2 regions of the Paenibacillus sp. JGP012 genome follow, and region 2 is predicted to be linked to the other one. Evidence: riboswitches for the same ligand, from Rfam matches in the RefSeq annotation. Region 2 holds a riboswitch; the other holds the start of a gene.
The links. A riboswitch is a leader RNA that binds a small molecule or an ion and turns the genes downstream of it on or off. The one in region 2 is predicted to bind ZMP and ZTP.
Positions count from the first base shown of each region.

Region 1: it holds a riboswitch for ZMP and ZTP, as region 2 does, so the genes downstream of both, HNR77_RS13700 (TIGR01440 family protein) here and HNR77_RS00625 (DJ-1/PfpI family protein) in region 2, are expected to answer to the same signal.

Region 1 is NZ_JACHKG010000009.1:148,175-151,591, forward strand. Features, by position in the region: gene HNR77_RS13695 (serine hydroxymethyltransferase) at 1-831, opposite strand, end outside; gene HNR77_RS13700 (TIGR01440 family protein) at 1,050-1,643, opposite strand; ZMP/ZTP riboswitch at 1,759-1,840, opposite strand; gene HNR77_RS13705 (low molecular weight protein arginine phosphatase) at 1,937-2,509, opposite strand; gene HNR77_RS13710 (manganese efflux pump MntP) at 2,574-3,134, opposite strand; gene HNR77_RS13715 (hypothetical protein) at 3,232-3,417, opposite strand, start outside.
Region 2 is NZ_JACHKG010000001.1:141,605-145,021, reverse strand. Features, by position in the region: gene HNR77_RS00630 (Type 1 glutamine amidotransferase-like domain-containing protein) at 1-561, opposite strand, end outside; gene HNR77_RS00625 (DJ-1/PfpI family protein) at 695-1,294, opposite strand; ZMP/ZTP riboswitch at 1,343-1,422, opposite strand; gene HNR77_RS00620 (hypothetical protein) at 1,611-1,931, shown strand; gene HNR77_RS00615 (immunoglobulin-like domain-containing protein) at 2,088-3,417, opposite strand, start outside.

The DNA.
Region 1 (3,417 bases), on a different contig from region 2:
CGAAGGCTGCAATGCTTCACCAAATGCTACAGCTTTCGAAGCGATCACGTGCATCAACGGTCCACCTTGGGAACCCGGGAATACGGCTTTATCAATGGCAGCTGCCCAGGATTTGCGGCACAGGATCATACCGCCACGTGGTCCGCGCAGCGTTTTGTGTGTTGTTGTTGTTACAAAGTGTGCATGCGGCACCGGGTTAGGATGCAATCCAGCTGCAACGAGTCCTGCGATATGCGCCATATCAACCATGAACAGAGCGCCAACATCATTGGCGATGGAAGCCAGCTTTTCAAAATCAATGGTACGTGGATATGCACTTGCACCCGCTACGATCAGACGAGGGCGGTGTTTGAAAGCTGCTTTGCGAACTTCATCATAATCAATGAGGAATGTATCTTCCTGTACGCCGTATGCAACGAAGTTGTACAGCAAGCCGGAAGCGTTAACCGGACTACCATGCGTCAAGTGACCGCCATGCGCCAGGTTCATACCCAGTACCGTGTCACCAGGCTTCAATGCTGCCAGGTATACTGCCATGTTTGCTTGCGCGCCGGAATGCGGCTGCACGTTGGCATGCTCTGCACCGAACAGCTCTTTCGCACGGTCACGAGCGATATCTTCAACAACATCCACATGCTCGCAGCCGCCATAGTAACGTTTGCCAGGATAACCTTCAGCGTATTTGTTGGTCAGAACGGAGCCCAGTGCTTCAATTACCGCTTCACTTACGATGTTCTCGGATGCAATCAGCTCGATGTTGTTCTGTTGACGCTTCAATTCAAGATTCATCGCTTCCAGTACTGCAGGGTCATTCTTGCGCAATTGTTCCATGTTTAAATTCCTCCTAAATTATAATGAAGTTATAAAGCGAGCTTTCAGGTTACACGCCTGACTTCGATTGCATCACCATCTTACGATCACTGTTATCCCCGGATTTCTTTGAACCCCTTTTGACAAAGGGGAAATCCGGTGATAAACGTGAACGCCACGCTTCTCCAGATTGGTGTTGCACTCTCCGTTTACGTGTAAACATCATTTCGCTTTATACGTTAGTCACAAAAAGTAGCATCTGGCTGCTCTTCCATTCGGTATACCGCACGCTCTCCGCCAATCAGCTTCGGACGTGTAAGTGCTGTTGTGACACGCGCCTCACCGATGTATCGAAGTGTTGTACGGAAAGGAACAGCAACATGGCAAAGATGCATGCCAATCATCGTTTCCCCGATATCCAGACCCGCATGAGCCTGAATATGTTCAGCTAGACACGGTTCGGACAATGAACGATAGGCCGCAGAAGCCATCGATCCGCCAGCCTTAGGCACAGGTACAGCCCCGACCTCTGTTAGTCCAAGCCGGTTTAGCAGCGCACGTTCCATAACCAGTGCACGGTTCAGGTGTTCGCAGCACTGAAATACGGTGTCGAAACCAAACTCCGTCTGTACTTCGCGAATGCCTGCAAGCAGCTGCTGCGCGACATCCACTGCACCGCTGGTGCCGATGCGTTTGCCTGCTACTTCACTTGTGCTTGTGCCAATCACAACGATGTGACCCGAGCCAAGCTTCCCGGCAATTGCCAGTTCACGCAGGATCGATGCGGTTTGCTGCTGCAATCCGGGTTGTTCTGAATCCAATTCAATCGTCATCCCATCGCCTCCCGATAAAATCATGCCCGCTGCTGCATGGCATTTCAGGTTCTATTATAGCGAAAAATCAGATGAAAGACGAAAAAAAGAGCAGTCTGCGGGTAACGCAGAATTGCTCTTTTGCCCAGGCGACCGGCCGTTTGTTTCGGTGCTCCATTGTGGTTGTGCCCACTTCGTCGCCAGTTACACCGAATCCCTGTTTTCCCCTTCATCATAAATCAACGCCACTCTAAAATCAACGATTAATTTACATTCCATGTTCTGTTTCTCTATCGTTCCTCTGTCTGCCTGATTTATTCAAGCTTATCCAACAGCTTGGATAACGCTGTACGAATCTCTGCCGCCGTAATATTGTAATCGTCCCGACTGCCTCCAAACGGGTCCGAGATATCAAAGCTCGGGATGCGCTGCCGAATCTCGATGGCACGCTCCCGCTCGGATGCCAGAATCTCCTGGCCCAGTGCCCGCTTCATCTCCAATGTGGCAAACAGGCTGTCCAATTCTTCCAGGTCATGAAGCACCTGCTCGTCATTTTCGACATACTCCTTCAGCGTATAGGTCTTCTGAATGGAATCGGGAAACACCTGCATCACATGCTGCTTGTGACTCCGGGTTAATGTCAGCACAAGATCCGCCCACTCGATCAGCTCTGCACTGAGCTGGGTAGATTGCGACGGCCCCTCTGCCTGATGGTCTTTCAAAACTGCTTCAGCATGGCGGGATATCGGCATGCCTGTGGATGCCGCCACACCTGCGGAACGAACATTGACCTGAATGCCGCGTTCGGCCGCAAGTTTACGCAAAAGCCCTTCTGCCATGGGGCTGCGGCACGTGTTTCCTGTACATACAAACAAAATATGCTTCATTGTGATAGCCTCCCCATATGATCCAGATGTGATATGCCTATCTTATCGTTCAACTGTTTTATTTTTAAAATATAAACAAAAGTCCAAAGGCAAGCAAGATGGCCCCGCCTACAGCTTCACCGTAATCGCCCAGATTCTGCCTTACCCGGCGCCCCAGCAGCAAACCCATGATCGACATCAAGCCGCCGCAGAAGCCAAAGGCCAGAATGGTCAGGACCAGATCACTGCTAAACATACCCAGCGAGACACCAACGGAGAAGGAATCCACACTGACACTGAGCGAAAACAAAATAATACCCAGCATGGATCGATGATCCACCAGCTTGGTCTCCCCTTCGCGAAACGCATTCAGAATCATGTGACCGCCCAGCAGCACCAGCAGACCTCCTGCCGCGTAGTTCGTTATATCACCCAGCAAGGAGCTGACATACTTGCCCATGTACATGCCAGCCAGCGGCATGATGACATGAAACAGCGCGGTGACGGTACTGATCTTCAATACATCCCTCAGCCTTATGCCCTTCATGCCAATTCCGATGCCCAGCGAGAACGCATCCAGTCCAAGCGCAACCGCCATAATCAGAATGGTTACCAACTGCCCCACATGGGCAGACACATCCCACATTCTCATTCCCCCAAGTCGCATAAAGGTTCTTGTACACGATATGCGGACAAGGACCTAAACATGACCTTTGCGGGACTAACCCCTCCTACCAGAAAAATTATTTATCCCACTGTATAGGCAGTTTTTCATTGGTCTCTTCGAAATCTTCAAAATCGTTGGTTTGTTTTATATAGGCTTGTGAAGCCGAAGTAATATCAAAACCGTTAAATTGCTCAAAAGCCGCATGGTAACTGTTTATATTTTCAAAGGTATCTTCCAGGTTGTCACTCATCCAATAAAAATC
Region 2 (3,417 bases):
CGCATAAACATCTATCTCTTCAGATAGGGTGAACAGGTAGCCCTCAACAAACGTAGCGTAGTCACGTTGAGCATGAGATTCATAAGCAAAAGCATTACAACTTAAACCCTCATAAATAATACTTGTTTCGACCTCAGGGATAGTGTCATTAGAAAATAACCATTTTGCAGCCATGTTTAATGAACCAGCACTTGCACCGATGATCACGGCGTTGCTATTCTTGATTACATTGGATAATTCATATTTGGCCAGAAAATCGTGCTGCTGAACAGGATCTCCACCGCATAAATAAATGACTGAAGCGTTACGCATAACTTGCTGGGCCTCTTCCTGCTGCATGCGGTAATCAATGAAATGAGTTTCATCAAAACGAAGGTTTGCCTGAGTAAACCATGTCCATTCCGTGATATCATCAAAGTTAACCTGCTCACCTTCATAATCAGAAGGATCACCGCTAATCATAACAAGTGATTTTCTGTCTTGGATATCCTCGTGCAACAATTTAAACAGCTTCTCTGGGAAAAAATGATTAAACCAACTGAAGTAGTAATATGTCCTCAAACTTAATGACCTCCATATGTAAAGTTTCATGCCGCCAATCTATGCTTATCATTATAATTTGAGGGCGCAATTGATATGATTTTCCACCTATCGTTTTCAACGTGCAGGGTACTTCTCAACAAGAATCCCCATTTCAAGCCTTCTTCCAATCATATTCCATAATATTTGCCGTTTGTATAGCTCGATCTTCGCCCAGTAGTCGTTCTACAACGTATAACGCAGCATCCATGCCAGCGGATATTCCAGCGGACAATACAATCTTCCCGTTATCCACATAACGAACATCTTCTATGATTTCAGTAGAAGCAGGGATAATTTCCCGTAATTCTTTCATCGCCAAACGATTGGTTGTCACCTTCAAACCGTCTAACAGATTGGCTTTTGCCAAAATCAAGGCTCCCGTACAGACCGACAGGATCATCTCGACATCGTTAGACACTTCCCGAATCCAGCTCGTTATCGTTTCATTGTTCATTTCTTTTCTTGAACCCCAACCTCCAGGGATCACTAATATATCGGGATCAGGACAGTTATGAATCGTATAAGCTGGATTGATGCTCAGCCCTCCCAATGCCTGGATCGGACCTTCCGTTTCCGCCACAGTGTACACATTGAAGTCCTGCCCTCTGTTACTTCCTGAAATAAAAACTTCAAATGGTCCTGCAAAATCCAAAGGTTCTACTTGTTCAAAAATGAATACTGCCACATTTCTTGCCTGCCGTACCTGTTCCATCCTATTCATCTCCCGTAAAATAAATAAAATCATTCGGTGTACGACCAAATACGTTGCCCAGGCGTACGGCTTATGAAATATGTGCTTGCTCGTGGTTTTTCACGTTTACGCCAATGGCACATACCAAATATTTACTTCATTCATTATAATCTGGACATTTATATGACTACAAGTGTTTTGGGCATTCGCCTGTATCCTTTGACCTATTCAGGCCCCGCTGATCTTGTAGGATAATGTAGAGTACGATCAACTGCCGGAATCGGATCAGATCACGTGCGAGATAATCGACATCGACAAACCGAGAGGCATTGATATTGTGTTAAGTTCGCACGATCACAAGCTGACCATTCCGTTCGCTGATGATCGGACTGATCGAGACAGCGCTATTCGGGCTATGCAGGAAATGATTGGTCCACGTTATCAGATTCGATGGTTTATGGAGTCTTTAGGCAACGACACGTTAGCCTTTCTATTATTGTCCACAGAACAGTGGGCAGAGCTTGAGAAGCAATTCGGGAAAGAAAAGCTGGAGTTTCACTTCCAGCCGATAACAAGTGAAAGCGTCATGTTTTCCCTCGATATGGATGAGGTGTTCGGGCTAATAGAAACAAGGCAAAAAGTGCGTACCTCTGAATAGGTAACGAAAACTCATTCGTACTTGTACGCTTAGTTCCCCGGTTTTTAAGCTAAAAAACGCCATCACGTAATGTGATGGCGTTCCTTTTTTGAATGAAGCCCAGGAGGATTAATCGCTTCGTCATCGCTCCATGTAGGCCCCCTATACTTAATGTGTCTACATCAAACTCCATAAATTATAGATCATCACTGCTGCTTCTGCACGGTTAGCATATTTCTTCGGCGCAAACTCATCGTTCCCTACACCGTTTATGATGCCTGCTCCCTGTATTGCCTCTACCGCTTGCTTCGCATAGCTTGCGATGCTTGCTTCATCCTTGAAGGCTGCAGCTTCACTGCTTGGTAACGCTAGTTGGTTCATTTGAATTGCTTTGAATACCATAACAGCCATATCTTCTCGCGAAATGTTCTCATGAACACCGAAGCTTCCATCTGGTTTCCCGTTCACAATCCCCAGCTTCTGCGCGGTTGCGATATTTTCATGGTACCATTCTCCTTGCTCCACATCACTAAAGCTTGTCGTTGCGCTTTCATCCGATAACTCTAACAGATTCATCAACATATTGATGAATTCAGCTCTTGTCACTTGACCTTTCGGATTAAACTCGCCGTTGCCTACACCTTTTACGATGCCTCTTGCTCCCAATGCCGAGATTGCATCCTTCGCCCAGCTTTGGGTCACATCCTGAAACCTCGTTGCAACATACATTAACGCATACTTACTTAGTTTCGTTGGCTTGAACTCTACTTGACCAGTTCCTGCATAGTACTTACCATTCATCACTACTCTTAGCTCTCCATTATCCTTCACATCGTATACGATGATGTTGTTTGGATTCTCGGAAGGCTTTAATTTGTATGGCAGTGCAATCACAAGATCATCTCTACCATCAAACGCTGTAAGCTTCTTACCATCCATCGTTAACTTGATATCGTATACAACCTCACCGTTCAGCCCAGCTTGTGTGCCAGCTGGAAGTTGATCAGCTGCCATTTTCTTGATCGACAATCCTAACGTTTTCCCTGCGCTTGCTCCTGTTCCAAGCCGTTCGGTAGCCAACGTTACGACTGCTGAGCCTGTGTTGATCTCGATGCTACTTACCTTAGCAGTTCCACTTGTTAAGCGCGGATCAACTGATAGATCAATGGTTAGTTCGTTCAAGCCTTGATTACCGTCAACTTGTACCCGCAGCTTACTGCCTGTCGTTTGATCAAGCGCACGCTTCACCGTATCTGCACTTAACTTGACTTCAGAAGTGCCGCTCTCATTCACGACTGGTTTGATGTTTATTTGCCCGTTGTCCGTTACCACGGGTTCACTTCCACCTGTAGAAGCTGGTGGTGCTACAGGTGCAGGAGTATTACTGCTACTACCGCCACCATCTCCATTACCACCGCCTGGTGCAGTCGGTTCAACCAGTGGTGTCACCGTTACCGTAGCGCTGGATGATAAACCGCCATCTACCGTAGTTACTGTAATGGTTGCT